One region of the Streptomyces sp. AM6-12 genome, then DNA from elsewhere that is predicted to be linked to it. Evidence: riboswitches for the same ligand, from Rfam matches in the RefSeq annotation. Region 1 holds a riboswitch; the other holds the start of a gene.
What was found. A riboswitch is a leader RNA that binds a small molecule or an ion and turns the genes downstream of it on or off. The one in region 1 is predicted to bind glycine.
Positions count from the first base shown of each region.

Region 2: it holds a riboswitch for glycine, as region 1 does, so the genes downstream of both, gcvT (glycine cleavage system aminomethyltransferase GcvT) here and gcvP (aminomethyl-transferring glycine dehydrogenase) in region 1, are expected to answer to the same signal.

Region 1 is NZ_JBIQWN010000001.1:6,174,500-6,189,777, reverse strand. It holds gene ACE4Q9_RS28180 (molybdopterin-binding protein) at 1-209, shown strand, start outside; gene gcvP (aminomethyl-transferring glycine dehydrogenase) at 278-3,163, opposite strand; glycine riboswitch at 3,336-3,431, opposite strand; gene ACE4Q9_RS28170 (PRC-barrel domain-containing protein) at 3,551-3,919, shown strand; gene ACE4Q9_RS28165 (DNA polymerase IV) at 3,931-5,301, opposite strand; gene ACE4Q9_RS28160 (MerR family transcriptional regulator) at 5,372-6,016, opposite strand; gene ACE4Q9_RS28155 (bifunctional nuclease family protein) at 6,303-6,776, opposite strand; gene ACE4Q9_RS28150 (MerR family transcriptional regulator) at 6,862-7,599, opposite strand; gene ACE4Q9_RS28145 (FHA domain-containing protein) at 7,642-8,472, opposite strand; gene ACE4Q9_RS28140 (DUF881 domain-containing protein) at 8,663-9,559, opposite strand; gene ACE4Q9_RS28135 (small basic family protein) at 9,564-9,896, opposite strand; gene ACE4Q9_RS28130 (DUF881 domain-containing protein) at 9,893-10,861, opposite strand; gene ACE4Q9_RS28125 (sugar phosphate nucleotidyltransferase) at 11,007-13,502, opposite strand; gene ACE4Q9_RS28120 (CDP-alcohol phosphatidyltransferase family protein) at 13,618-14,226, opposite strand; rRNA gene rrf (5S ribosomal RNA) at 14,336-14,452, opposite strand; rRNA gene ACE4Q9_RS28110 (23S ribosomal RNA) at 14,529-15,278, opposite strand, start outside.
Region 2 is NZ_JBIQWN010000001.1:2,288,242-2,303,519, reverse strand. It holds gene glyA (serine hydroxymethyltransferase) at 1-142, opposite strand, end outside; gene gcvH (glycine cleavage system protein GcvH) at 157-534, opposite strand; gene gcvT (glycine cleavage system aminomethyltransferase GcvT) at 663-1,781, opposite strand; glycine riboswitch at 1,939-2,036, opposite strand; gene ACE4Q9_RS10205 (AAA family ATPase) at 2,215-2,928, shown strand; gene ACE4Q9_RS10200 (enhanced serine sensitivity protein SseB) at 2,969-3,754, shown strand; gene ACE4Q9_RS10195 (enhanced serine sensitivity protein SseB C-terminal domain-containing protein) at 3,850-4,662, shown strand; gene ACE4Q9_RS10190 (ABC transporter permease) at 4,960-5,958, shown strand; partial or broken gene ACE4Q9_RS10185 (ABC transporter substrate-binding protein) at 5,992-7,759, shown strand; gene ACE4Q9_RS10180 (ABC transporter permease) at 7,832-8,839, shown strand; gene ACE4Q9_RS10175 (ABC transporter ATP-binding protein) at 8,836-9,924, shown strand; gene ACE4Q9_RS10170 (ABC transporter ATP-binding protein) at 9,921-11,771, shown strand; gene ACE4Q9_RS10165 (M1 family metallopeptidase) at 11,889-13,280, shown strand; gene ACE4Q9_RS10160 (trimeric intracellular cation channel family protein) at 13,328-13,987, shown strand; gene ACE4Q9_RS10155 (alpha/beta hydrolase) at 13,896-15,182, opposite strand.

The sequences.
Region 1 (15,278 bases):
TGGAGGGCCTGTCGATCCGCAACCAGTTGCCCGGCACGGTGGTCGGCCTGACCACCGGTGCCGTCATGGCGGCCGTGCGGATCTCGGTGCCGGGCGGCGAGCTGACCGCCGCCATCACCAGGGAGGCGGCCGTTCAGCTGGGTCTGTTCGTGGGCTCCGACGTGGTGGCCCTGATCAAGGCGACCGAGGTGTCGCTGGCCACCGGCTGACCGGCGGACGGTACGGGCAGGGCCCCGCCCGGCGATCCGGACGGGGCCCTCGGGGCACGGCTGCGCGGTCAGTCCTCGTACGCGTCCAGCGGCGGGCAGGAGCAGACCAGGTTGCGGTCGCCGAAGGCCTGGTCGATGCGGCGCACCGGCGGCCAGTACTTGTCGGCCACCGAGACCCCGGCGGGGAAGACGGCCTCCTCGCGGCTGTAGGCGTGCGTCCACTCGCCGCCGAGCGCGGCGGCGGTGTGCGGGGCGTTGTGCAGCGGGTTGTCCTCGGCGGGCCACACGCCGGAGCCGACCTTATCGATCTCCGCGCGGATGGCGATCATCGCGTCGCAGAACCGGTCCAGCTCGGTGATGTCCTCCGACTCGGTCGGCTCGATCATCAGCGTGCCGGCCACCGGGAACGACATGGTCGGGGCGTGGAAGCCGTAGTCGATCAGGCGCTTGGCCACGTCGTCCACGCTGACGCCGGTCGCCTTGGTCAGCGGGCGCAGATCGATGATGCACTCGTGCGCGACCAGGCCGCCGGGGCCGGTGTAGAGCACCGGGAAGTGCGGCTCCAAGCGCTTGGCGATGTAGTTCGCGGAGAGCACGGCCACCTGGGTGGCCCGCTTGAGGCCCTCGCCGCCCATCAGCCGGACGTACGCCCAGGAGATCGGCAGGATGCCCGCCGATCCCCACGGCGCCGCCGAGACCGGGCCGACGCCCGTCTCCGGGCCGGCCGCCGGCTGGAGCGGGTGGTTGGGCAGGTACGGCGCGAGGTGCGAGCGCACCGCGACCGGGCCGACGCCGGGGCCGCCACCGCCGTGCGGGATGCAGAAGGTCTTGTGCAGGTTCAGGTGCGAGACGTCGCCGCCGAAGTGGCCCGGCTTGGCGAGCCCGACCAGGGCGTTCAGGTTGGCGCCGTCGACGTACACCTGCCCGCCGGCCTCGTGCACCCGGGCGCAGATGTCGGCGACGTGCTCCTCGAACACGCCGTGCGTGGACGGGTAGGTGATCATCAGCACGGCCAGCTGGTCGCGGTGCTGCTCGATCTTGGCCCGCAGGTCCTCGGCGTCGATCTCGCCGTCGTCGGACGTCTTGACGACGACGACCTTCATGCCGGCCATCACGGCGCTGGCCGCGTTGGTGCCGTGCGCGGAGGACGGGATGAGGCAGACGGTGCGCTGCTCGTCGCCGTTGGCGCGGTGGTAGCCGCGCACCGCCAGCAGACCGGCCAGCTCGCCCTGGGAGCCGGCGTTCGGCTGGAGGGAGACCTTGTCGTAGCCGGTGACCTCGGCGAGGCGGTCCTCCAGCTCGTGGATGAGCGTGAGGAAGCCGGCGGCCTGCTCGGCGGGCGCGAAGGGGTGCAGCGCGCCGAACTCGGGCCAGGTGATGGGCTCCATCTCGGTGGTCGCGTTGAGCTTCATGGTGCAGGAGCCCAGCGGGATCATGCCGCGGTCGAGCGCGTAGTCGCGGTCGGACAGCTTGCGCAGGTAGCGCAGCATCGCGGTCTCGGAGCGGTGCTGGTCGAAGACCGGGTGGGCGAGGAAGTCGTCGCCGCGCAGCAGGGCCTCGGGCAGCGCGTCACCGGCGGCCGCGTCCAGCGCCTCCAGGTCGGCCTCGACGCCGAAGGCGGACCAGACGCTCTCCAGCTGGGCCCGCGTGGTGGTCTCGTCGCAGGCGGCGGAGACGTGGTCGGCGTCGACCAGGCGCAGGTTGACGCCCTTGTCACGGGCGGCGGCGACGATCCCGGCGGCCTCGCCGGGCACCCGCGCGGTGACGGTGTCGAAGAAGGCGCCGTGCGTGATCTCGACGCCGCCGGCCTTCAGGCCCTCGGCGAGGAGCGTCGCGTAGCGGTGGGTGCGCCGGGCGATGGTCTTCAGGCCCTCGGGGCCGTGGTAGACGGCGTACATGCCGGCCATGACGGCGAGCAGCACCTGCGCGGTGCAGATGTTGCTGGTGGCCTTCTCGCGGCGGATGTGCTGCTCGCGGGTCTGGAGGGCCAGCCGGTAGGCCTTGTTGCCGTCGGCGTCGACGGACACGCCGACCAGGCGGCCGGGCAGGCTGCGGGCGAACTTCTCGTGCACCGCCATGTAGCCGGCGTGCGGGCCGCCGAAGCCCATCGGGACGCCGAAGCGCTGGGTGGTGCCGATCGCGATGTCGGCGCCCAGCTCGCCCGGCGAGGTCAGCAGGGTGAGGGCGAGCAGGTCGGCGGCGACGGTGACGAGGGCGCCCAGCTCGTGCGCCTGCTCGATCACCGGCTTGATGTCGCGTACGGCACCGGAGGCGCCGGGGTACTGGACGAGCACGCCGTTGATGTCACGGGCGGCGATGTCGGCCGGGATGCCCGCGCTCAGGTCGGCGACGACGACCTCGACGCCGGTCGGCTCGGCGCGGGTCTGGATGACGGCGATGGTCTGCGGCAGGGCGTCCGCGTCGATCAGGAAGAGGCCCTTCTTGTTCTTGCCCATGCGCCGGGACAGGGCCATCGCCTCGGCGGCGGCGGTGCCCTCGTCCAGCAAGGAGGCGCCGGAGGTGGGCAGACCGGTGAGGTCGGCGACCATGGTCTGGAAGTTCAGCAGGGCCTCCAGGCGGCCCTGGGAGATCTCCGGCTGGTAGGGCGTGTACGCCGTGTACCAGGCCGGGTTCTCCAGGACGTTGCGCAGGATGACCGGCGGCGTGAAGGTGCCGTAGTACCCCAGGCCGATCATGGAGCCGAGGACCTGGTTGCGGTCGGCGAGCGCGCGCAGCTCGGCCAGTACCTCGGCCTCGGTGCGGGCGCCCGGCAGGTCGAGGGCGTCGGCGTTCTTGATCACATCCGGGACCGCGGCGGCGGTCAGCTCGTCCAGGGAGCCGTAGCCGACCTGTGCGAGCATCTTGGCCCGCGCCTCCTGGTCGGGCCCGATGTGGCGCTGTTCGAAGGGGATGCCCGCTTCGAGCTCGGAGAGCGGAATGCGATGGGCGGTCATTGCGGAGGCCTCCTGGTCTGACGACCTTCGAAGGGCACCACGGCGCGGGTGCCCGGACGGCCTCCCCCTCTGTCATCTCAACCTGAGAGCTTCACCAGGCACCTCGCGGCGCCGGCTTTCACCGTCGGTGAGAGCGGAAGCCGTCGACACCCGCCCTGCTTTCCAGAGTGACCTCGTCCGTGCGGTACGTGAGCCTGAGAGATTCCGGGGAGGATTTGCTCCTTCGGCGCCTCCGAGGTGGGTCGGAGGACTCTCCCGCACGGGGTCAGCAGCCGTAATCAGCCTACCAGCGAGGTCAACAGCCGGATTCTCAAGTGGCCGCCGCAGTGAATGTGCTCTTTCGTAGTGCTTACGGATGAGTTGCGACCAATTGGAGGGAGAGGGACCGTGCAGAGCGACATCGATCCTCGCAACCTGATCGGCCGCAAGGCGTTCGACCGCAGTGGCACCAAGATCGGCACCATTGACGAGGTGTACCTGGACGACGCCACCGGCGTCCCCGAGTGGGCGGCCATACGCACCGGCCTGTTCTCCCGCGACGCCTTCGTCCCCCTGGAGCCCAGCGAACTCGTCGAGGGCACTCTCCATGTCCCCTTCGACCGCTCCCTGATCAAGGACGCCCCCGACTTCGGCGTCGGCCGCCACCTCTCCCCCGAACAGGAACTCCAGCTCTACCACCACTACGGCCTCGACGTGACCCCGGACCCCACCCCGGACCACACCTTCGGCAAGCTGGCGGGTTCGGAGGAGACGTAGCGGGCCCGTGATCACGGCGTGGCCGGAAGGCCGGGGGTGGGTGAGGGGGCGGGGGCCGTCGGGACCAGGGGCAGTGGGTCCGCGGGCTCCAGTGCGGGGTCCGTGACGAGGAACGTCCGTATCCGTCCCGGCGGAGACTGCGGGGTCTCGAAGCGCACCGTCACCCGGCCCACCCCGCTCCCCTGCACCCATCCGTGTCCGTGCTCGGCGTGCCGTACGTCCTGGCCGGCCCGCCAGTGCGGCAGGACCGGCTCGCGGGGGACGGCGACCGGCTCGGCCGCGGCCTCTTCCGGCGCCGGCTCCGCCCGCGAGGACGCCTGGGCGAACAGGTCCTCCTGGGTGTAGTCGGCGAGTCCGGAGACGCCGACGCCGAGCAGGCGCACCCCGCCCGTCGTGTCCACGGAGTCCAGCAACCGCTCGGCGGCCTCCCGCACCACCGCCGGATCGTCCGTGGGCCCGCGCAGCGTCTCGGAGCGGGTCAGCGTCGAGAAGTCGTACCGCCGCACCTTCAGTACGATCGTCCGCCCGGACAGTCCCGCCTCGCGCAGCCGCCGCACGCACCGGTCCGCCAGCCGCCGCACCTCGAGGCCGATGCGCGGCCGGTCGTGGATGTCCACGTCGTACGTGTCCTCGACCGACACGGACTTGGCCTCCCGCTCGGCCACCACCGGCCGCTCGTCGTGCGCCAGCGCCATGGCGTACAGCGCCCCTCCTTGGGCCTTGCCGAGCAGGCGTACGAGTTCGTCCTCGCCCGCCTCGGCCAGTTCCCCGACCGTGGTGATCCCGGCGCGCCGCAGATGGTCGCCGGTGGCCGGCCCCACCCCCGGCAGGGTCCGCACCGGCAGCGGGCCCAGCAGCGCCCGCTCGGTGCCCGGCTCGATGAGCACCAGGCCGTCCGGCTTGGCCCGCTCGGACGCGATCTTCGCGAGCATCTTGGACGCGGCGAGCCCCACCGACCCGGTGAGCCCGGTGACGGCACGGATGTCCGCACGCAGCCGCGCTCCCGTGCGCCGCGCCGACTCCGCGTCCGTCGCCGCGCCCGAGGCCGCGAGGTCCACGAACGCCTCGTCCAGGCTCAGCGGTTCCACCAGCGGCGACAGCGCCCGCAGCAGCGTCATCACCTGCTCGCTGACCGACCGGTACAGACTGAAGCGCGGCACCAGATACGCCGCGTGGGGCGCGAGCCGCCGGGCCTGGGCCATGGGCATCGCCGAGTGCACCCCGAAGGCCCGCGCCTCGTACGACGCCGTGGCCACCACCCCGCGCGGTCCGAGCCCGCCCACCACGACCGCTTTCCCGCGCAGGCTCGGCTTGGATGCCTGCTCCACCGAGGCGTAGAAGGCATCCATGTCGAGATGCAGGATCGTGGGCGCGTTTCTCACATCTCCGATGCTGCACCACGGCACTGACAATCCGCGGGCGCCCGGCGGCCCATCGGTTCGGCCGCCGGTTTCAGACCGCCCGGTTGCGGCGGCGCGCCAGTTCGTCCGCCGGGTTGTGCCCGACCAGCGTCTCGCCGGTGTCGACGCGCTCGCCGTGCAGCTGGGACAGCGCGTTCTCCACGTCCCGCCACACCACGCCGACCGCGATCCCGAAGATGCCCTGGCCCCCTTGGAGGAGCGCGTGCACCTCGTCCGGCGAGGTGCACTCGTAGACGGTCGCGCCGTCGCTCATGAGCGTCATGCGCTCCAGGTCGCAGAAACCACGTTCCCGGAGGTGCTGCACGGCGGAACGGATGTTCTGGAGCGAGACCCCGGTGTCCAGGAACCGCTTGACGATCTTCAGGACGACGACGTCCCGGAAGCTGTACAGCCGCTGGGTCCCCGACCCGTACGCGGGCCGCACACTCGGCTCGACCAGGCCCGTGCGCGCCCAGTAGTCGAGCTGTCGATACGTGATGCCGGCCGCCGCACAGGCCGTGGGCCCCCGGTAGCCGATCTCCTCGGACGTCATGGACGCCGCCCCTTCGCCGTCCGGCACCGCCGTCGGCCGTTGCGGAGCGTGATCCACCGCGCTGCTGTGAACCGGGTACGGACCGCTCTCCCCGAAACCGCGCACGGGAGCACCCCCAGCCGTACCGTCGCCGCTGGTTCTCACGCCGACCTCCGTCCTCGACCTGCCTTCTCGACGGTAGGCAGTCACCAAGGGTGCGTCAACGATCGCCACACTCGGCACGCCGAGTGATAATCACCCAAGGAGTGGTTTCCCGTGTCCCACCGCGGGGAAAGGCTAGCCGAATGCCCTCGCGGGAACCCGTAGGACGCTCTCAATCGCCGGTGGCAATTGCCGCGGGAACCGGCCGCGCCGGATGGCGGACCGTCCCCCGAATGCCCCGGCCGCGCAGGCCAGGGCACCTACGCGCCACTCGGACGCGCCGACGGCCTCACTGGCTGCTGGTGCCGAAGTCCTCGGGCGAGATCTGGTCGAGGAACTCGCGGAACTTCTCCACCTCGTCCTCCTGCTCGTCCGGGATAGCGATCCCCGCGTCGTCCAGCACCGTGTCGCTGCCGTAGATCGGCGTACCGGTGCGCAGGGCGAGCGCTATGGCGTCGGACGGACGGGCGCTGACCTCGACCCCGCTGGCGAAGACCAGCTCCGCGTAGAAGACGCCTTCCCGCAGGTCGGTGATGCGTACTTCGGTCAGCTCCTGGCCGACGGCCTCCAGCACGTCCTTGAACAGGTCGTGGGTCAGCGGTCTGGCCGGGGCCATGCCCTGCTGGGCGAAGGCGATCGCCGTCGCCTCCCCCGGCCCGATCCAGATGGGGAGGTAACGGTCGCCTCCCACTTCGCGCAGGAGCACGATCGGTTGGTTGGAGGGCATTTCGACCCGGACACCTACGACATCGAGCTCGTTCACACAGCAACCCTAGGCCGTGCCCCGGACGTTTGGGTAGTCGGGGCCGGGAGCGCTGCTCAACCGGTCCCCGGCGGGCCACCCCGGATCAGGGAAGACGCACCCCGAGGGCGGTCTTCACGAGGGCCGCGTGCAGTTTCATGGTGAGCGCCGCCAGCTCCTTCGTCCGGGCCTCGGCGAGCGCTCTGGTCTGCGGGTTGCGGTGGCGTTTGAGCGGGGCCACCACCTGCTCCACCAGGCCGGCCTCCCGGTCGGCGGCCGCCTTCATCACCCGCAGGTGGCGGGGCTCGATCCCGAAGCGCCCCAGTTCGGCGACGAGGGAGGCGACGGTGACCGCCTCCACGTCGTACGTACCGTCCGCCAGCGGCACCAGGAGGCCGTACGACTCCCACTCCGCCAGCTCGGCCTCCCCGATGTCCGCGGCGGCCAGCAGCTCGGACCGGCCCACCCTGGCCACGGTGGGCCCCTCCTGCACCTCCAGGACGTCGTCCCCGGTGCGCTGGCGCCCGACCACGGGCAGTGGGACGGCCTCGCCCCGCTCCATGGCGTCCAGATGCTCACGGATCACCTTGAGCGGCAGATAGTGGTCCCGCTGCATTCTCAGGACGTGACCCAGGCGCTCAAGGTCACCGGGGCTGAACTTGCGGTACCCCGAAGGGGTCCGCTGCGGCTCGATGAGCCCCTCGGCCTCCAGGAAACGGATCTTGGAGATGGTGACTTCGGGGAACTCCTCGCGCAGCGCGTTCAGCACCGCGCCGATGCTCAGCAACCCGCTGTCCCTGGCGGCGGTGCCGCTTCTGGCACCGCCGCTCGGTGTGTGAGGCATGGACCTTCCCTGGGTTACCCCCGGAACGTGTCCGGGGGCGGGTCAGAAGCCCTGCCGGCTCGGGTAGAACACCAGCCGGTACTTGCCGATCTGCACCTCGTCACCGCTGTGCAGGGCGACCTGGTCGATCGGCTCGCGGTTGACGTACGTGCCGTTCAGGCTGCCGACGTCGGCGACGGTGAACGAACCGTCCGGCGAGCGGCGGAACTCCACATGGCGGCGCGAGACGGTCACGTCGTCCAGGAAGATGTCGCTCTGCGGATGACGGCCCGCCGTGGTCAGGTCGCCGTCGAGCAGGAAGCGGCTGCCCGAGTTCGGGCCCCGGCGCACCACCAGCAGGGCCGAGCCCGCCGGCAGCGCCTCCACCGCGGCCTGCGCCTCCGGCGACAGCGACGGGATCGGCGTCTGGCCGGTCGCCTCCGCGTCGTAGGCCTCGAGTCCGGAGATCGAGATCGTGGACGTCGTCTCGGACGCGCGCTCGGGCACGGCTCCGGGACGCAGCGGCGCACCGCAGTTGGAACAGAAGCGGGCGTTCTCCGCGTTGCGGTTACCGCACCTCGTACACACCAGGACCGACATGGACGGATCCTCCTGCCGCGGCTGCCCCGCCGGGGCGTTGGACGCGTACGGGCCGGGACCAAAGTCTCCACCCGTACTTGAGGTTGACGGTTGCCCGAAACCTATGCCGCCGGAGTGGGCAGGGTCAACTGACGGCGCGCCCTGGCCTCCCGAAATGTCACCGCCCGGACCAGCCACCTGGTCCCGGAACAGCGGCCGCTGACCCTGTGCGTCAGGCTGTGCGCGATGACGAGCGGTCGCGTTGTCGCCGCCCTCTCGCGCGCTCTTGCCGAACCACTTCGCAAACAACTTCACGGGCGATTCCCCTTGACCGAAACAGACCCGCCCGTGGGGCAGGACGAACCCTGATTGCCGACACCGGCCGACCCGGACACCCTCACAACGTCCGCGCCCACCAGACAGTTTCCACCACGCGCCACCTCGTCGGTGCGCCGACCCCCCGCAACCTCATGCCCCTGCCGGACCGCCGCCATGCACCGCCGGTTCACCGGGAGGACGACCGAGCGTAGTCAGGCTGCTTCGCCTGTCGCAAGGCGTCCACGACGATCTTGCCCGACTGTGCGACGGAGACCTTGGCCTGCTCCTTCTCCAGAGTCTGCACCACGCCTCCCGGAATGTTCAGCGCCGGCTCGAGATCCTGCGGTTTGCCGATGACCTTGAAACGATAAGGGGCGTTGATCTTGTTCCCGTCCACGCTCACGCTCTTGCCCGCGTCCGCGAAGTAGGTGTTGGCCACCACGCGCACGCCGTTGACCTGGATCGCCTCCGCGCCGGCCGCGCGCAGCTCCTGGATCGTGTCGAGCAGCATGTCCGACTGGACCGTCCCCTTCGTGTCCTCGATCGTCATGGTGATGCCGGGACCCTGGGCCGCCACGGTGCCCGCCAGGATGCCGAGTTGCCGTTCCTTCTCGGCGGTCTGCCTGCGTGCCTCCGCGGCCCGGTCGGAGCTGCTCTGGAGCTCCGACCGCTGCTTTTCGAGTCCCTGCTTCTCGTCCTCAAGACGCTGAGTACGCGAGTCCAGTTCATCCAGGATGCGAACAAGATCTTCCTGACGTGCGCCGCGCAGCGCGCTGTCGGTGTCGCTGTTGGACGCCACCTGGACGGCCAGACCGAAGCCGAGCCCGAACAGGAGAACGGCGACGATGAGTTGGGGCCGGGTCAGGCGCGGCGGCCACAGCCCCTTGACGAGCCGCTGACGGCCGGTCAGCGACGCGTCGGGGCGTGGCACGGGCCGCTGACCGGCACCGGGCACCGCGGCGGGCACCTCGGCGGGCAGCTCCTTGCGCAGCCGGTTCTCCGGCCGGGCGGCGTGCTCACCGTGCGCGTGGCCGTGGTGCGTGTGGCCGTGCTGCTCGTCGTCGGGGTGCTGGTTGTCGCTCATCGCCTCAAGCCCGGAAGATGTGCCGCCGGATCGCCGCGGCGTTGGAGAAGATGCGGATACCGAGGACGACCACGACGCCCGTGGACAGCTGCGCGCCCACGCCCAACTTGTCGCCCAGGAACACGATCAGGGCCGCCACGACCACGTTCGACAGGAAGGACACCACGAAGACCTTGTCGTCGAAAATGCCGTCCAGCATGGCCCGCAGACCACCGAAGACGGCGTCCAGCGCCGCCACGACGGCGATCGGCAGATAAGGCTCCACGACCGCCGGAACCTCGGGCCGGACCAACAGGCCGGCCACGACTCCCACGACGAGGCCCAGTACGGCGATCACGATGTGCCCTTCTCCGTCTTCTCGTTGTTCTCGGTGTGCTTGGCGTTCTTGCTGTTCTCGGTGTTCTTGGCGTCGGCCGTCTCGGGAACCGGCTGCGCCGTGCGTACGATCACACTCGGCGCGGCGGGCAACCGGACGTCGTGCTCGGTGGAGATGGTGGCGCGGATGCCGTAGTTCTGCTCCAGGGCGTGCAGATACAGTCCGTCGCCACTGTTCTGGAAGTCGCTGCTCAGCCGGGGCCCGTCCCCCACGGCCAGCACGGTGTACGGCGGTACGAGTGGCCTGTTGTCGACCAGGATCGCGTCTCCGGCGGCCCTGATCGCCGACAGGGCGGTCAGCCGCTGCCCGTTGACGGAGACGGCCTCGGCGCCGGACGCCCACAGCCCGTTGACCACGCGCTGGAGATCACGGTCGCGCACCCTGCCGGTGTCGGAGAATCCGGCGGTCTCCCGCGGGTTGGTGCCGTCGCCGCCGGTGCTGGCCTCCTTGGCGTCGTTCACCACGAGTTTGACGCCCGGACCGTGTACCTCGGTGGCGCCCGAGAGCATGCTCACCAGGTCGGCCTGGGCACTGCCGCCGCTCGACCGCAGCGCCGCCCGCTGGCGCGCGCTGACATCGTCACGCAGCTTGTCGACGCCGCCCTGGAGCTGGTCCGCGTCGGCGGTCTCCTTGTCGACGCGGTCGATCAGTTCCTGGCGCTCCTTGGCCACCACGGGGGCCGCCACCCGTGCCTGTGCCGCCCCGACGGTCACGACCAGCGCGGCGAGGACGAGGCCGCCCGCGAGGCCGAGCTTCGCCCTGAGGGTCTTCGGCAGGCCGCCCTCGCCCCAGGACTTCTTCCGGGCGGCGGCCTCGGCGTACCCGTCGTCGAGGCTGTGGTCCATGACGTTGGTGATCAACGACATGGAGGCGTCCGGGCGGCGCGGCCGCGCGGCGCTGCTCCGATCGGGGGGTTGCTGCGGCATGCCGCACATCGTCGCATGTCGCGCCCGATACTCCGAATGGCCCCACCGACGTGCCGGACAGGTCCCCTCGGGGGAGACCTGTCCGGCACGCGCGCGTGGGCGGTTCCGCGGACCCGCCCCGTCGCGCGGGCCGCGGCCGTGCGGCTTACCGGCCGGCGCTGTCCACGACCCCGGACCACTCGTCCAGCAGGGCCTGCGCGGAGGCGTCGTCCGGGCCCTCGGCCCACAGATGGGTGACCGCCTCGGCCGGGTCGGGCAGCACCATCACCCAGCGCCCGTCGGCCTCCACGACCCGCACCCCGTCGGTGGTGTCGACCGAGCGGTCCCCGGCCGCCTCGACCACCCGGCGCATCACGAGCCCCTTGACGGCCCACGGCGTCGCCAGGTCTCGCTTGAGGACGTGCGCCCGCGGGATCCGCGCGTCGATCTGGCTCAGCGTGAGCTGGGTGCGCGCCACGAGCCCGATCAGCCGGACGAACGCGGCCGTACCGTCGAACACGCTGCCGAACTCGGGGACGATGAACCCGCCCTTGCCGTCGCCGCCGAAGATCGTGCCTTCCGCACCACCCACACGAGTGAGGTCGTCGGGCGAGGTCGTCGTCCACTCGACCTGGGTGCCGTGGTAGGCGGCCACCTGTTCGGCGATGCGGGTCGTGGTGACGGGCAGTGCCACCCGGCCACTGCGCCGCTCCGCGGCCACCAGGTCCAGCATCACCAGCAGCGCCCGGTCGTCCTCGATGATCCGGCCCTTCTCGTCCACGAGCGACAGCCGCTCGCCGACGGGGTCGAAGCGCACGCCGAACGCGGCGCCCGAGGACGCGACGATCTCGCCGAGGCGCACCAGACCGCTGCGCCGCATCTCGGCGGTCTCGGTGGGCCTGGACTCGTCCAGACCCGGGTTGATGGTCAGCGAGTCCACTCCGAGCTTGCCCAGCAGGCTGGGCAGCACCAGGCCCGCGCTGCCGTTGGAGGCGTCCACGACGACCTTCATGCCGGACTCGGCGATCCCGCTGGTGTCGACATTGCGCAGCAGCGACCCGGTGTACGAGTCGAAGACGCTGGAGGGGAAGTACAGGTCCCCGATCTCGCCGGGGAACGCCCGCCGGTACTCCTGGCGCGCGAACACCCGGTCCAGCTTGCGCTGGCCGCCTTGGGACAGGTCGGCGCCCTGTCCGTCGAAGAACATGATGTCGACCGAGTCCGGGACGCCGGGCGTGGTACGGATCATGATGCCGCCGGCGCTGCCCCGCGCGGTCTGCTGCCGGGCCACGGGCAGCGGCACGTTCTCCAGGTCGCGTACGTCGATGGCGCTCGCCTGCAATGCCGAGATCACCGCGCGCTTGAGCGCTCGGGCGCCTCGGGAGTGGTCGCGGGCCGTGGTGACCGTGGAGCCCTTCTTGAGCGTGGTCGCGTAAGCGCCGGCGAGGCGTACGGCGAGCTCGGGTGTGATCTCCACGTTCAGGATGCCGGAGACCCCGCGGGCGCCGAAGAGGTGCGCCTGGCCCCTGGATTCCCAGATGACCGAGGTGTTGACGAAGGCGCCGGCCTCGATGGTCTTGAACGGGTAGACCCGCACATTCCCCTGCACGATCGATTCTTCGCCGATCAGGCATTCATCGCCGATGACCGCGCCGTCCTCGATCCGGGCGGCCCGCATGATGTCGGTGTTCTTGCCGACGACGCAGCCGCGCAGATTGCTGTGCTGGCCCACATAGACGTTGTCGTGGACGACCGCCTTGTGCAGGAAGGCGCCGCTCTTGACGACGACGTTCGAGCCGACGACGGAGTCCTCGCGTATCTCGGCGCCGGCCTCCACCTTGGCGTAGTCGCCGATGTAGAGCGGTCCGCGCAGGACGGCGTCGGGATGCACCTCGGCGCCCTCGGCCACCCATACGCCGGGGGAGATCTCGAATCCGTCGATGTCGACGTTGACCTTGCCTTCGAGGACGTCGGCCTGGGCCTTGACGTAGCTCTCGTGCGTGCCGACGTCCTCCCAGTAGCCCTCGGCGACGAAGCCGTAGATCGGCTTGCCCTCCTTCATCAGCTGCGGGAAGACATCGCCGGACCAGTCGACCGGAACATCGGGCTCTACGTAGTTGAAGACTTCGGGCTCCATCACGTAGATGCCCGTGTTGACGGTGTCGGAGAAGACCTGCCCCCAGGTCGGCTTCTCCAGGAAGCGCTCGACCTTGCCTTCCTCGTCCACGATGGTGATGCCGAATTCCAGGGGGTTGGGCACGCGGGTCAGGCAGACCGTGACGAGCGCGCCCTTCTCCTTGTGGAAATTGATCAGCTCCGTGAGGTCGAAGTCGGTCAGGGCGTCGCCGGAGATGACGAGGAAGGCATCGTCCTTCAATGCCTCTTCGGCGTTCTTGACGCTTCCGGCGGTACCGAGTGGCTTCTCCTCATTGGCGTAGGTGAGCTCCATACCGAGTTCTTCGCCGTCACCGAAGTAGTTCTTGACGAGCGAGGCAAGGAACTGCACGGTGACGACGGTCTCGGTGAGCCCGTGCCTTTTGAGCAGCCGTAGCACATGCTCCATGATCGGGCGGTTCACCACCGGCAGGAGCGGCTTGGGCATGCTTGAGGTCATAGGGCGAAGGCGGGTGCCTTCGCCTCCGGCCATCACGACGGCCTTCATGTCGGAAGCGTCCTCCTCTGAGAGACGACGGTCTTAGCCGACTTCACCCGTCCAGATTGTCCCGCACTTTTCTGCCGCGGGCCATCGAGGCGTTACGTCAGGACAATCGCCGAGCTCAATCGGCCATGGCATCCGCGCGAACCAATCGGCGGACTTGTACCACGTAGAGCACTCCTGCCCACCAATAGAGCGTTGTACCCCATCCGGCGAACGCCCATCCGAAAACAGCGGCCAGTGACGCGATCCAACCGTGGCCGTCGCTGAGGAGCAGGAGCGGGAAGGCGTACATGAGGTTGAACGTGGCTGCCTTCCCGAGGAAGTTGACCTGGGGCGGCGGGTAGCCGTGCCGGCGGAGGATGCCCACCATCACCAGGAGCATCAGCTCCCGCGCGAGCAGCAGGCCGGTCAGCCAGAGGGGCAGGATCTCCCGCCAGGTGAGGCCGACCAGCGTGGAGAGCACGTAGAGCCGGTCGGCGGCCGGGTCGAGGAGCCGGCCCAGGCTGCTGATCTGGTTCCAGCGCCGGGCGAGCTTGCCGTCCAGGTAGTCGCTGACTCCGCTGAAGGCCAGCACGAGCAGGGCCCATCCGTCGCTCTTGGGGCCCCCGAACTCCGGCCTGAGGATCAGCCACAGGAACAGGGGCACGCCGACGAGCCGCGCCATGCTGAGGATGTTGGGGATGGTGAGGACCCGGTCTGTCTGGACACGGGTCTCCTGGACCTCCACCCGGGGGCCTCCTGTGGGAAAACGAGCCAACGATGCTCCCTGACTTTACCCCAACGCAAAAAAGCTCCGGCTCTCGGGCTGGCGCCCAAGAACCGGAGCTGTAAAAGGAGTTCGGCGGCGTCCTACTCTCCCACAGGGTCCCCCCTGCAGTACCATCGGCGCTGAAAGGCTTAGCTTCCGGGTTCGGAATGTAACCGGGCGTTTCCCTAACGCTATAACCACCGAAACACTATGAAACTATCAACAACCGGCACTTTTGGTTGTTCGTGGTTTCAGAACCAACACAGTGGACGCGAGCAACTGAGGACAAGCCCTCGGCCTATTAGTACCGGTCACCTCCACCAGTCACCTGGCTTCCAGATCCGGCCTATCAACCCAGTCGTCTACTGGGAGCCTTACCCCATCAAGTGGGTGGGAGTCCTCATCTCGAAGCAGGCTTCCCGCTTAGATGCTTTCAGCGGTTATCCCTCCCGAACGTAGCCAACCAGCCATGCCCTTGGCAGAACAACTGGCACACCAGAGGTTCGTCCGTCCCGGTCCTCTCGTACTAGGGACAGCCCTTCTCAAGACTCCTACGCGCACAGCGGATAGGGACCGAACTGTCTCACGACGTTCTAAACCCAGCTCGCGTACCGCTTTAATGGGCGAACAGCCCAACCCTTGGGACCGACTCCAGCCCCAGGATGCGACGAGCCGACATCGAGGTGCCAAACCATCCCGTCGATATGGACTCTTGGGGAAGATCAGCCTGTTATCCCCGGGGTACCTTTTATCCGTTGAGCGACGGCGCTTCCACAAGCCACCGCCGGATCACTAGTCCCGACTTTCGTCCCTGCTCGACCCGTCGGTCTCACAGTCAAGCTCCCTTGTGCACTTACACTCAACACCTGATTACCAACCAGGCTGAGGGAACCTTTGGGCGCCTCCGTTACCCTTTAGGAGGCAACCGCCCCAGTTAAACTACCCATCAGACACTGTCCCTGATCCGGATCACGGACCCAGGTTAGACATCCAGCACGACCAGACTGGTATTTCAACGACGACTCCACCCA
Region 2 (15,278 bases), 3.9 Mb from region 1:
CCTGGGCCTCCATCACCGCGAGCGGCGCGAAGTTCTCGGACGCGATCATCTCGAGCGTGGACTGCTGGCGGAGCAGCTCGGCGTCGACCGCGGCGGCGATCTCCGGGTCCAGCTCGTGCAGGGGCGTGTTCAGGACAGTCATACGGCTACGACTCCTCAGCCGGCGATGTGGGCGTCGTACTCGGCGGCGGAGAGCAGGTCGCCCGGCTCCTCCGTGACGCGTACCTTGAACAGCCAGCCGCCCTCGAATGGCTCGGAGTTCACCAGCGACGGGTCGTCGACGACGTTCTCGTTGACCGCGGTGACCTCGCCGGTGACCGGGGAGTACAGGTCGGAGACCGACTTGGTGGACTCCAGCTCACCGCAGGTCTCGCCCGCCTCAACGGTGGAGCCGACCTCGGGGAGCTGGGCGTAGACCACATCGCCGAGCGCGTTGGCCGCGAACTCGGTGATGCCGACCGTCGAGACGCCGTCGCCGGCGGCCGACAGCCACTCGTGCTCCTTGCTGTAGCGCAGCTGCTGGGGGTTGCTCATGGCCTGAATTCTCCTGTACGCGCGGGAGTGGTGATGACGGGGGGAGCGCGGTGACCGCCGGTGGGCGGGCGAATGTGCGCAGGGTCACGCGGCCGCTCGGCGGGGGCGGGGCGCGAGGGGGCTGCTGTCTACTTCTGGCGCTTGTAGAACGGCAGCGCCACGACCTGGTAGGGCTCGTGGGTGCCGCGGATGTCCACGCCGACGCCCTCGGTGCCGGGCGCGGCGTGCGCGGCGTCCACGTAGGCCATGGCGATCGGCTTGCCCAGGGTGGGGGAGGGGGCGCCGGAGGTGACCTCGCCGATCACCTTGCCGTCCGCGACCACCGGGTACCCGGCGCGCGGCACCCGACGACCCTCGGCGATCAGGCCGACCAGGACCCGCGGGGGGTTCTGCGCGGCGCGCTCGGCGGCCTCGGTGAGCGCCGCGCGCCCCACGAAGTCGCCCTCCTTGTCGAACTTGACCACCCGGCCGAGTCCGGCGTCGAAGGGGGTCAGCGAGGTGGTCAGCTCGTGTCCGTACAGCGGCATGCCCGCCTCCAGGCGCAGCGTGTCCCGGCAGGACAGGCCGCAGGGCACCAGGCCGGCGCCCTCGCCCGCCTTGGTCAGCGCCTGCCACAGCTCGACCGCGTGCTCGGGCTTCACGAACAGCTCGAAGCCGTCCTCACCGGTGTAGCCGGTGCGGGCGATCAGCGCGGGGACGCCGGCGACGGTGCCGGGCAGGCCCGCGTAGTACTTCAGACCGTCCAGGTCGGCGTCGGTGAGGGACTTCAGGATGCCGGGGGAGGCCGGGCCCTGGACGGCGAGGAGGGCGTAGGCGTCCCGGTCGTCGCGGACCTCGGCGTCGAAGCCGCCGGAGCGCTCGGCCAGCGCGTCCAGGACCACCTGGGCGTTGGAGGCGTTGGCCACGACCATGTACTCGGTCTCGGCGAGCCGGTAGACGATCAGGTCGTCCAGGATGCCGCCGTCGGCCCGCACGATCATCGTGTAGCGGGCGCGGCCGACACCGATGGAGGCGATGTTGCCGACCAGGGCGGTGTTCAGGAAGGCGGCGGCCTCGGAGCCGGTGACGGTGATCTCGCCCATGTGGGAGAGGTCGAACAGACCCGCCTTGGTCCGCACGGCCAGGTGCTCGTCGCGCTCGGAGCCGTAGCGCAGCGGCATGTCCCAGCCCGCGAAGTCGGTCATCGTCGCACCGAGCGAGCGGTGCACGGCGTCCAGCGCGGTGTGTCGGAGTTCGGTACTGCTCATCGGTCGGTCGTCTCCCAGGGCAACAGGGATGGGGCGAGGAACGTTCCTCCCCATCTGTCATCGGAACCTGAGAGGTTCGCCGGGACCGCCACGGGGGCGACCACGGCTTGCACCTTGGGTGGGGCCGCCGTCGCGGCGGCCCGCTTTTCAGATGTGCCTCGCCCGCGCGGTAACGGGGCCTGAGAGATTCAAGGGAGGGACTTGCTCCTTCGGCGCCCCAGCGAAGCCTGCTGGGGACTCTCCCGCGCGGATTCAAACGGCCGGTATGCAGTTGGCGGCCACATCATTGCACGTCGGGCCCCCGCCCGTCAGGGGCCGCATCCGTAACCGACCTGTGGCGGTACGCGCACCCTCCCGCGGCACACCGGCCATTACCTTCCCTTTACTTCCCCTGGGCATGGATATTGCGAACCACAAGGGGAGGACGATCACGGTGAACAGGACCATGGCGCACGCGACCGGCGTCCCGGCGCCGAGCGGCCCCACGCCCCGCGAGCGCGCCGCGCCTCACGAGCGCCCGGCATTCCGCGATCGCGCCGCCCGCCCCGCGCCCGGCGTGCTGGACCTGCGCGGCCGGCCGGCCCGGTGCCCCGACACCCTCCGCTTCGGCCCCCGCGACATCGTGGTGGTCACCGGGCTGCCCGGCAGCGGCAAGTCCACGCTGATGCGGCGCGCGGTCACCGCCCGCCGCCTCGACTCCCAGGACACCCGCGCCCGCTTCGCCGCCCGCCTGCCCCGCCCGCTGCCGTACGCCCTCTACCGCCCCCTGGCGCGCGCCGCGCACTACTGGGCCCTGCGCCGCGCCCTGCGCGCGGAACAGGGGCTGGTGGTGCACGACTGCGGGACCCAGCCCTGGGTGCGCCGCTGGCTGGCCCGCGCCGCCCGCCGCTCCGGCGCCACCCTGCACCTGCTCCTGCTGGACGTGCCCGCGGAGGCGGCCCGCGCGGGCCAGTACCGACGCGGCCGGACCGTCTCCCGCCGCGCCTTCGAACGCCACCGGCGCACGACCGCCCGGCTGCTCGGCGCCCTCAGGCGGGGCGAGATGCCCGCGGGCTGCGGATCGGCGGTGCTGCTGGACCGGGCCGCGGCCGACGCCGTACAGCGGATCGTGTTCACGGAGTACGGCTCTGTCACCGGTACCCGTTAGCCTTCATGGTCACCAGTGGTTTCCAGCAGGCGGTAGGCAGATGGACTTCCCGGCGGACTTTCCCGCGGACTTCCCGGCACAGGCGCACCCCCACCCGCACGGCGGTTGGCCCGGCAACGAGCTGGAGGAGGTGCTCTCGGCCTCCCTCGGCATACCCGCGGCGGGCGGCCGGATCATCGAGGTCCTCGGCCGCAGCTTCGTCTGGGTGCCGCTGCCGTCCGGCGGCGGACCGGGCAGCGGCCCGCTGGACCTGCCCACGCTGGAGATCGAGGGCCAGGCGTACGTCCCGGTGTTCAGCTCCGAGGAGCAGTTCCGCCAGGCGGTCGGCTCCCACATGTCGTACACCATCGCCCCGGCCGTGGAGTTCGCCCGCGGTCTGCCCCCGCAGGCGGGCATCGCGGTCAACCCCGGCGGCACGGTCGGGATTCCGCTCCCGCCGGAGGCCGTCGCCGAGCTGTGCCGTGCCGGACGCACTCCGCTGGACGGCCCGGCCACCGGCGGCCGCGTCCGCCTCTTCGAGCCCGACTGGCAGGTCGACCCGGTCGACTTCCTCTCCGCCGCCTCCGCCGAGTTCGCCGCCACCGGTGTGGTCCTCACCGCCCGCCGCTGCCTGGCCGCCATCGAGAACGCCGACCCGGTCATGTTCGTCGGCGTGGAACTCTCCCAGTGGGAAGGCGACTTCCGCGCCCTGCCCCTGGAAGCCCTCGGCCGCGCCCTCGCCCTGGTCCCCACCGCCTGGCCGGTCAACCTGATCCTCCTGGACGTGACGGACGACCCGGTGGCCGAATGGCTGAAGTCAAGCGTCCGGCCCTTCTACGTCCGCTAGCCCCGGCCGGGGCGAACGGACAACGGGCCCCGTGCCCGTCGGCGCATAAGCTGTCTGCACACGCGGGGCACGATGGAGAAGAAGGGCATGACCAGGTGAGCGCCACCCACAGCGGAAGCGTCGAACACACGCTCCGCCACGTCACGCCCGGACGCTACGACGCCTACGAGGCTCTTCTCCGCGCCCTCGCCACCCCCTCCGCCGGCCAGATCTGGATGCTGCTGTGGCACGGCCAGGCCGGCTCCCCGGACGCGCAGTACGGAGACATGGAGGTCGGCGGCTGCCATTACGCGCCCTGTGTCACCTCCGCCCAGGAACTGTCGGCCAGCGGCTGGAACCGCTCGTACGAGGTGGTCGACGGCCTGGACGTCGCCCGCACCCTCTACCCCGACCACTACGGCCTCTGGCTCAATCCGCACGCGCCCGGCGGCGGCGTCGGCATCCCCTGGCTGGACCTGCGCCGCATCGCCACCGGCCTGGACCGCCAGCCCGCCGGACCCCTCCGGCTGTCCGAACCCGGCATCGCGATCCCGCAGTTCTACGCCCTGCTCACCCAGCACGCCCACCGCACCCCCGCCCTGCGCTCCCTGCGCCGCGCCTGGGTGCAGCCCGCGCTCGGCGCGCCGTACCTCGCCATCGGTCTTGACCTGTACGAGACCTCGCCCGCCGCGGTCGACTCGGTGCGCGCGATGATGCAGCGCTCGGTCACCGCGGTCCCCGAGGGCCTGCCCGTGTCCACGGTCGCGCTGACCGACGACCACGACCCGGTCGTGATGTGGATGCGGGCCACCGCCCGCCCGTTCTACGACCGCGAGGCCCACGCCCCCGCCCCCGCCGGCCGCCCCGGCCCCCGGCTCCAGGCCCCCGCGCCGGGTTACGGCTATCCACCGGTGCACGGCGGTTACTGAGCTTCCGCCGCTTCCGGAGCCGTTGCCGCCCTACCTCCCGAACCGCGGCATTACGCCGGTGTGTCCCAACTAGCCCCTGTCCGGGGGCCGTTACCCACTGTCCGGATAACGGAATCCTCCGCGGTGCATCACGGTTGCGCATACTTTCACCGTCAGCTCTGGCGAGTGATCGCGAGGACGCTGAAGACTCCCCACTCAGACCACGAGCCTTCAGAACTCGTGTTCGCTTGCAAGTCGACAAAGCCGCAAACCGCGGCAGCGCAGGCCGGTCACCACCGGCGAGAGGGGTCGCACATCGTGACCGCACCGATCGAGACCACCGGGGCGGCAGCCGGCGCGCAGCCTGAGGCTGTGCTGGCGGGAGCCGACAAGGGGCGGATCGAGGGTCGTTCCCTGGGCCAGATCGCCTGGACCCGCTTCAAGCGTGACAGAGCCGCCGTGGCCGGCGGCGTCATCGTGATCCTGCTGATCCTGCTGGCCATCCTCTCGCGCCCGCTCCAGGCCGCCCTCGGCCTCGACCCCAACGCCTTCCACCAGGACCTGATCGTCCCCGACACCTCGCTGCCCAAGGGCGGCATGGGCGGCATGAGCCTGGCCCACCCGCTCGGTGTGGACCCGAAGTTCGGCCGGGACATCGCCACCCGCGTCCTGGAGGGCTCCTGGGTCTCGCTGGTCGTCGCCTTCGGCGCCACGATCCTGTCCAACGTGATCGGCGCGATCATGGGTGTGATCGCGGGCTACTACGGCGGCCGGGTCGACTCGGTCATCAGCCGGCTGATGGACACCTTCCTCGCCTTCCCGTTGCTCCTGTTCGCCATCGCGATCTCCGCAACGCTCCAGGGCGGCGCCTTCGGCCTGAACGGTCTTCCGCTCCACCTCGCCGTGCTCATCTTCGTGATCGGCTTCTTCAACTGGCCCTATCTGGGCCGGATCGTGCGCGGCCAGACGCTGGCCCTGCGCGAGCGCGAGTTCGTCGACGCGGCCCGCGGCATGGGCGCCAAGGCGCCGTACATCCTCTTCCGCGAGCTGATGCCGAACCTGGTCGGCCCGATCATCGTCTACTCGACGCTGCTCATCCCGACCAACATCCTCTTCGAGGCGTCCCTGAGCTTCCTCGGGGTGGGTATCCAGCCCCCGCAGGCCTCCTGGGGCGGCATGCTCCGCGAAGCGGTCACCTACTACCAGGTCGATCCCCAGTACATGATCGTGCCCGGCCTCGCCATCTTCATCACCGTCCTCGCGTTCAACCTGCTCGGCGACGGTCTCCGCGACGCTCTCGACCCGCGCAGCCGCTAGGCAGCCAGAGAGCTCACCCAAGTTTTCCGATCAATGGAGGGGAAGCAGACCATCATGCGAAGGTCAGCGCTGGCCGCGGTCGCGGCCATCGGCTCCGCAAGCCTGCTGCTCGCAGGCTGTAGCAAGGCCGATGACAACAAGGACACTCCGAAGGCGGCCGGCGCCAACGCGGCGACCAAGAGCGTCGTCAACGCGTCCGACAAGAAGGGTGGCACGGTCACCTACGAGATGTCGGACGTGCCGGACTCGTTCGACGGGCAACACGTACTACGCGTACATGTACAACTTCAGCCGGCTGTACGCACGTCCGCTGATGACGTTCGAGCCCGCCCCCGGCTCCAAGGGCAACACCCTGGTCCCGGACCTCGCGGCCAGCAAGGGCGTCTCCAGCGACGGCGGCAAGACCTGGACGTACAAGCTGCGTTCGGGCCTGAAGTACCAGGACGGCACCCCGATCACCTCGAAGGACGTCAAGTACGCCGTCGAGCGGTCGAACTTCGCCCGTGACGTGCTCTCGCTCGGCCCGAACTACTTCCAGCAGTACTTGGTGGGCGGCGACAAGTACAAGGGTCCCTACAAGGACAAGAGCGCCAAGGGCCTGGCCTCGATCGCGACCCCGGACGCCACCACGATCGTCTTCCACCTGAACCGGCCGTTCCAGGAGTTCGACTACCTGGTCGCCACGCCGGAGACGGCCCCGGTGCCGCAGTCCAAGGACGACGGCGTCGACTACGTCAAGCACATCGTGTCCTCCGGCTCGTACCAGTTCCAGAGCTACCAGGACGGCAAGCAGGTCGTGCTGGTCCCGAACAAGAACTGGGACCCGAAGACCGACCCGCTGCGCAAGCAGCTGGCCAACAAGATCGTCGTCAATCTGAAGGTCAACGCGGAGACGATCGACAAGGACCTCCAGTCCGGCGACGCCACCGTCGACCTCGCGGGCACCGGCGTCCAGGCCTCCACCCAGGCCGACCTGCTCAACTCCGCGGACGGCAAGGCCAGCACCGACAACACCTTCGGCGGCCGGCTGGTCTACGCGGCGATCAACACCAAGGTGAAGCCGTTCGACAACGTCGCCTGCCGCAAGGCCGTCGAGTACGCCATCGACAAGGTCTCCGTGCAGACCGCCATGGGCGGCCCGATCCGTGGTGACATCGCCTCCACCGTCCTGCCGCCGGACATCACCGGCTACCAGAAGGCGGACACCTACGCGACGCCGGGCGACAAGGGCGACGTCGCGAAGGCCAAGGAGCAGCTGAAGGCCTGCGGCCAGAAGACGATCAACACCAACATCACGGCCCGCTCCGACCGTCCGGGCGAGGTGGACGCGGCCACCGCGATCATCAACTCGCTGAAGAAGGTCGGCATCAACGCCAGCCTCAAGCAGTACCCGCAGGGCAAGTACTTCACCGACTACGCGGGTGTGCCGAGCTTCGACAAGAAGCAGAACGTCGGCCTGATGATGATGCAGTGGGGTGCCGACTGGCCCTCCGGCTACGGCTTCCTCCAGCAGATCCTGAACAGCAAGGCGATCAGCCAGTCGGGCAACACCAACCTGTCGCAGTACACGAACAAGAAGGTCGACGACCTGCTCGCGCAGTCGATCGCCGAGCCGGACACGGCCAAGCGCAACGCCCTGTACGCGCAGATCGACAAGCAGGCGATGGACGACGCCGTCCTGGTCCCGCTGACCTACTTCAAGGTTCTGCTGTACCGCTCGCCGTACGCCACCAACGTGGTCTCCACGGCCGCCTTCAGCGGTCAGTACGACTACCTCAACCTCGGCACCACGAAGAAGTAGCAGCCCCGGAAGGCAGGTGAAGGCATTGGTGCCCGCGGGCTTCGCGGCCCGCGGGCACCAGCGCCGGTCCCCGTGATCTCGTACATCCTCCGCCGGACGTTCGCGGCAGTGATCCTGCTGCTGGTCGTCACCGCGGTCACCTTCGCCATCTTCTTCCTGCTGCCACGGCTCGTGGGCCAGTCGGCGGACCAACTGGCGCAGCAGTACATCGGAAAGAGCCCGTCGAAGGCGGACATCGCTGCGGTCAAGCACAACCTCGGTCTGGACCAGCCCCTCTACGTCCAGTACTGGCACTTCATCAAGGGCATCGTGGTCGGCACCGACTACAACCTCGGTCCCAAGACGGTGCACTGCGGTGTTCCCTGCTTCGGCTACTCCTTCAAGGATCACGTCGCGGTCTGGTCGCAGCTCACCTCGCGCATCCCGATCACCCTCTCGCTGGCCGCGGGTGCCGCCGTGCTCTGGCTGCTCTCCGGTGTGGCCGTCGGTGTCGTCTCCGCGCTCAAGCCGCGCTCGCTGTTCGACCGCACCTTCATGGGCGTGGCCCTCGCCGGCGTCTCGCTGCCCATGTTCTTCACGGGCAACCTGGCGATCCTGCTGTTCACCTACACCTGGCCGATCTTCGGCCGCACCTACGTCCCGTTCACCCAGAACCCCGCGCAGTGGGCCAACACCCTGTTCCCCGCGTGGTGTTCGCTCGCTCTGCTGTACTCCGCGATCTACGCCCGGCTCACCCGCTCGGGCATGCTGGAGACGATGAACGAGGACTTCATCCGCACGGCCCGCTCCAAGGGCCTGCCCGAACGTACGGTCGTCGTCCGGCACGGCCTGCGCGCCGCCCTCACCCCGATCATCACCGTCTTCGGCATGGACGTCGGTCTGCTGCTCGGCGGCGCGGTGATCACCGAGTCCGTGTTCTCGCTGCCCGGCGTCGGCCAGTACGCGGTGCAGGGCATCACCGACAACGACCTGCCGAAGATCCTGGGCGTGACCCTGCTCGCCGCCATCTTCGTCGTCATCGCAAATCTCCTGGTGGACGTGCTCTACGCCGCCGCCGACCCGCGGGTGAGGCTCTCGTGACCGAACTCTCCAAGACCGCCGCAGGCGAGAAGGACGCCACCGCCGAGGCGCCCTCGGCCTTCCTGGAGGTCCGCGACCTCAAGGTGCACTTCCCGACCGACGACGGCCTCGTCAAGTCCGTCGACGGGCTCTCCTTCTCGGTGGAGAAGGGCAAGACCCTCGCCATCGTCGGCGAGTCCGGCTCCGGCAAGTCGGTCACCTCGCTCGCCGTGATGGGCCTGCACCGGCTCGGCGCGCGCGGCAAGAACGTCAGGATGTCCGGCGAGATCTGGCTCAACGGCAAGGAGCTGGTGGGCGCCTCCCCGGACGAGGTGCGCAGGCTCCGCGGCCGCGAGATGGCGATGATCTTCCAGGACCCGCTGTCCGCGATGCACCCCTATTACAAGGTCGGCGACCAGATCGTCGAGGCGTACCGGGTACACCACAAGGTCGGCAAGAAGGAAGCCCGCAAGCGCGCCATCGAGATGCTCGACCGCGTCGGCATCCCCGAGCCGGCCAAGCGCGTCGACGGCTACCCGCACGAGTTCTCCGGCGGTATGCGCCAGCGCGCCATGATCGCCATGGCGCTGGTGAACAACCCCGAACTGCTCATCGCCGACGAGCCGACCACCGCGCTCGACGTGACCGTCCAGGCACAGATCCTCGACCTGATCCGGGACCTCCAGAAGGAGTTCGGGTCCGCGGTCATCATGATCACGCACGACCTCGGCGTGGTCGCCGAGATCGCCGACGACGTCCTCGTGATGTACGGCGGCCGGTGCGTGGAGCGCGGCACCGCCACCGAGGTCTTCGAGAAGCCGCAGCACCCCTACACCTGGGGCCTGCTCGGCTCGATGCCCCGCATCGACCGCGAGACCTCCGAACGGCTCATCCCGGTCAAGGGCCAGCCGCCGAGCCTCATCAACGTCCCCTCGGGCTGTGCCTTCCACCCGCGCTGCCCGTACGCGGACATCCCCGCGGAGAACGTCAGCCGCACGGTGCGCCCCGAGCTGGAGCTGGTCGGCGCCGGACACTGGTCCGCCTGCCACCTGGCGGCCGAGGACCGTGAGCGGATCTGGACCGAAGAGATTGCGCCGAAGCTGTGAGTGAGACGAAGAAGACGGACACCGCGGACACCGCGGACGCCGCCGCGAAGGCCGCGGTCCCCGCGCAGGCGCCGGCTCCGGACGAGCGGGAGGTGCTGCTCAGGGTCGAGGGCCTGACCAAGCACTTCCCGATCAGGAAGGGCATCCTGCGCCGCCAGGTCGGCGCGGTGAAGGCCGTCGACGGCATCGACTTCGAGGTGCGCAAGGGCGAGACCCTGGGCGTCGTCGGCGAGTCGGGCTGCGGCAAGTCGACCATGGGCCGGGTCATCACCCGCCTCCAGGACCCGACCGGCGGCACGATCACCTTCGAGGGCCAGGACATCACCCGGCTGTCCACCGGCGGCATGCGTCCGCTGCGCCGCGACATCCAGATGATCTTCCAGGACCCGTACGGCTCCCTGAACCCCCGGCACACCATCGGCTCGATCGTCTCGGCGCCCTTCCGGCTCCAGGGCGTCGAGCCCGAGGGCGGGGTGAAGAAGGAGGTCCAGCGGCTGCTCGAACTGGTCGGTCTGAGCCCCGAGCACTACAACCGCTACCCGCACGAATTCTCCGGCGGCCAGCGCCAGCGCATCGGCATCGCCCGCGCGCTCGCCCTGAAGCCGAAGCTGGTGGTGGCCGACGAGCCGGTGTCCGCGCTGGACGTGTCGATCCAGGCCCAGGTCGTCAACCTCATGGACGACCTCCAGCAGGAGTTGGGCCTGACCTACGTCATCATCGCGCACGACCTCTCCGTCGTCCGGCACGTCTCGGACCGGATCGCGGTGATGTACCTCGGCAAGATCGTCGAACTGGCCGACCGCAACGCGCTGTACGAGGCGCCGATGCACCCGTACACCAAGGCGCTGATGTCGGCGGTGCCGGTGCCGGACACCAAGCGCCGGGGGCTCAAGAGCGAGCGCATCCTGCTGCGCGGCGACGTGCCCTCGCCGATCGCGCCGCCGTCGGGCTGCCGCTTCCACACCCGGTGCTGGAAGGCGACGCAGATCTGCACGACGACCGAGCCGCCGCTGCTGGAACTGAAGCCGGGCCAGCGCGTCGCGTGCCACCACCCGGAGAACTTCGCCGACCAGGCACCGCAGGACACGGTCCTGCTGTCGGCGGCGAAGGAGGCGTCGGAACTGGTACCGGACGCGGTACTGACCGGCGAGCCGGAGCCGGCGGAAAGGGCCGATACCGGGACCGGGTCGGAGTCATCGGCGGAGGCCGGGACCGAGGCGAAGCCGGCGACGCAGGACGCGGCCGCGTCCGATGCCGAGTCCGCGGCGGTGACCGGGACTTCCCCGAAGTCCGACGCGAAGCCGGAGGCCGCGGAGAAGCCGGAGGCAGCGGAGGCCGGGACCGGGTCGGAGTCTTCGGCGGAGGCCGGGACCGAGGCGAAGCCGGCGGCGGAGGACGCGGCGAAGTCCGATGCCAAGTCCGCGGCGGTGACCGGGACTTCCCCGAAGTCCGACGCGAAGCCGGAGGCCGCGGAGAAGGCGGAGGCGGCGGCGGGTGCCGGGGCCGGGTCGGAGTCCGCGGCGGAGGCCAGGTCCGGGGCCGTGGCCGGTGCTTCGCCGGAGCCGGAGGCTGCGATCGGGCCGGCCTCCGGGGTGAAGGGTGCGGCCGGGGTCAAGTCCGAGGAAGCGGCCGGGGCTTCGCCGGGCGCGGAGACGAAGCCCGAGGCCACGGAGAAGTCGGAGGGCGCGTCCGGGGCGGAAGCCGCGGCCGCCGGGCCCGCGACCGCCGCGGAGCCGGAGTCCGCCGCCGAGGAGACCGAGCCGGAGGCCGAGACCGCCGGGCCCTCGGCGGAGGCCGCCGCCGAGTCCGGCGACGCCCCCAAGTCGCCGAAGCCGAAGGGCAAGTAGCCGGGAAAGGTCATCCACCGGCCGAGTTCCCGCAAGGGCATGTACATGACCGAACGGGAGAGTGCAGAGTCGTCCGTGTCCGACAGCTGATCGGTACACGCTCGAAAGGGACGACTCATGGCACTCTCCCGTTCGGCACGCGCGGGGATCCTGGCCACCGCCGCGGTCTCCTTCCTGCTCATCGCCGCCGCCCCGGCCCCCGTCCACGGCGCCCCCGGCGTCGGCGACCTCTACTTCCCTGAGCTGGGCAACGGCGGCTTCGACGCCCTGCACTACGACCTCGACATCGCGTACGCCCCCGGCACCGGCCGCCTGGACGGTCGTACGACCCTCATCGCCCGCGCCACCCAGAACCTCTCCTCCTTCGACCTGGACCTCCAGAAGCTGGAGATATCCCAGGTCCAGGTGAACGGCAGGAACGCCCGCTTCAGCCGGAACGGCGACGAGGTCACCGTCACCCCGCGCCACCCGCTGGCCGAGAACCGCCGCTTCACCGTGCGTGTCACCTACGGCGGTGTGCCCCAGCCGCTGAGCGGACCCATCGTCTTCGGCTCCAAGTACGGCTGGATGAAGACCCCCGACGGCGTCTTCGTCGCCTGTGAGCCCAATGCCGCCTCCACCTGGTTCCCCTCCAGCGACCACCCCTCCGACAAGGCCACCTACGACATCCGGATCAAGGCCCCCAAGGGCCTGACCGCCGTCTCCAACGGCCTGCTGGTGTCGACGCGCGACCGGGGCGGCTCGACGTACACCCACTGGCGGGAGGCCAGGCCGATGGCGACCTATCTCGCCACCGCCACCATCGGGAAGTTCGACGTCCGCACCGGCCGCACCCCCGGCGGCACCCCGATCTACGTCGCCGTCGACCCGGTGCTGAAGAACGCGAACAAGGTCGACGTGTACGGGGTCACCGCGGCGGCCACCGACTACTGGTCGAAGGTCTTCGGGCCGTACCCGTTCGAGGAGACCGGCGCGATCGTGGACGACATGCCCGAGGCCGGGTTCTCGCTGGAGGTGCAGAGCAAGCCGGCGTACTCCGCCGTGCGCAGCGAGACGACCATCGTGCACGAGCTGGCCCACCAGTGGTTCGGCGACTCGGTGAGCGTGGCCCAGTGGAAGGACATCTGGCTGAACGAGGGCTTCGCCACCTACGCCCAGTGGCTGTGGGCCGAGCACCGGGGCACCCGCAGCACCCGCGACTCCTTCCTGGCCGACTACGGCTCCATCCCGGCCGACTCGTCGTTCTGGCAGACGAAGGTCGCCGACCCGAAGCGCGACACGATGTTCGCCGACGCCGTCTACGACCGCGGCGCCATGACCCTCCAGGTGCTGCGCGAGCGGATCGGGGACAGGGCCTTCTTCAAGCTGCTCCCCGCCTGGACCCGGCTGCACCGGTACGGCAACGCCGACACCGCCGACTTCATCCGGCTCGCCGAACGGATCAGCGGACAGCACCTCGGCGATCTGTTCGACACCTGGCTGTTCACTACAGGTAAACCGGCCCTGTGAGCCTGGCTTTGTAAGGTTCGACCCGCTCGACAGGTGAGAATGTCAGGGTGCAGCTCCAACAGTTCTTCAGCCCCTCCGTCCAGCACACGCTCGACGTGATCGGCATCTTCGTCTTCGCGATCTCCGGCGCGCTGCTGGCCGTGCGGAAGAACTTCGACGTGTTCGGCATCGCCGTGCTCGCCGAGGTCACCGCGCTGGGCGGGGGACTCTTCCGCGACGTGGTGATCGGAGCCGTACCCCCGGCGGCCTTCACGGACCTCGGGTACTTCGTCACCCCGCTGCTCGCCACCCTCGTCGTCTTCTTCCTGCACCCGCACGTGGAGCGGATCCAGACGGCGGTGCTCGTCTTCGACGCGGCCGGCCTCGGCCTGTTCTGTGTCAGCGGTACGACGAAGGCGTACGGCTACGGCCTCGGCCTGACCGCGTCGGCGACCTTGGGGCTGGCCACCGCGGTCGGCGGCGGTGTGCTGCGCGACCTGGTGGCCAACGAGGTGCCCTCGCTGCTGCGCTGGGACCGCGACCTGTACGCGGTCCCGGCGATGGTCGGCGCGGGCATGGTGGCGCTGTGCATCCGCTACGACGCGCTGACCCCCCTCACCAGTGGGATCGCGGCCGTCACCGCTTTTGTGCTGCGCCTGCTCGCGATGCGGTTCCACTGGCGAGCTCCGCGTGCGTGGAACCGCCGGTCGACCGTGACGGAGGAGTAGTACCGGCCTCGCCGGCCGCCCCGACGCCGGTGCCCGGCGTGCCGGTGACCGAGTGGTCCCGGCCCTTGGCGTGGCTCTGGCCCATCTGGAGGGTGAGCCAGCGGAACACCGCGGGCACCTGCGGCCGCCACAGCGCCATCGTGTGACCGCCCGCGCTCTTCGGCAGGAAGACCACGTGCACGGTGGTCGGCGCCTTGGCGACCGATTCCAGCGCCATGCCCGCCTCGTAGCCGTCGCCGGACTCGCCGGAGACGTAGAGCGCGACGGGCGGCGGCACGGCGGCCTTCTTCAGCAGCAGGTACGGGTTGTTCTCGGCGCGCAGGGTGGGGTTCTGCGCGGCCAGCGAGTTGCGCTCGCCGATCGGGTCGTTGTAGCCCGACATGCTCACCGCGGCCCGGTACCGGTCCGGGTGCGCCACGGCCAGCTTCACCGCGCACTGGGCGCCCGCCGAGTACCCGGCGATGGCCCAGCCCTGCGGCGCCGGCTGGGCACGGAAGTTGTCCATGACCATCTTGGGCACGTCGATGCTGAGCCACGTGTCGGCGTTGACCTGGCCCGGGATGTTGGCGCAGCCGGTGTCCACGCCGGCCAGCAGGTTGGTGCGCGGCGCGACCATGATGAAGGGGGCCACCTGGCCGCTGCGCATCAGCGGCAGCAGCTGCTCATGGGCCTTCATCGAGCCGAACCAGGCGCGCGCCGATCCGGGGTAGCCGGGCAGCACCTCGACCACCGGGAACTTCTTGTGCCTGTAGGCCGGGTCGTTGTACTGCGGCGGCAGCCAGACGTAGACCTCGGCGTCGACGCCCGAGACCCGGCCCTTGAGCTGGGTGACGCGGACGCCGCCGGCGGAGTGCATGCCGGGGCCGGTGGCCTGGGTGAAGGTCTGCTTCACCTTCGGCAGGTTCTTGACCGCTATGCCGCCGGTGCCGTCGCGGCCGAGGTCGGCGGCCTGCTCGACGTGGCTGCCGGTGCCGAAGAGGTCGGCCCAGTTGTCGTACAGGTTGTTCTGGTTGTTCACCAGCACGAAGACCAGCGTGACGGCCGTGCCCTGGGCGAACAGCAGCATCAGCACGCGGGCGGCGGTGCGCAGGTGTCTGGGGCCGCGCATCTTCGACCACAACAGAAGCGGCAGTATGAGGGCGACCACGGCCAGCACGATGGTCGTGTAGAGGAACGGAGTCCCGGTGAGGCTCATGTCCCCATAGAGGGGAAACAAGGGCTCGGGGTTACGGACGTGTCCTGACACTTACCGAGAAATTGCCGAAACCTCACCTCCCGTAATCCTACCGTG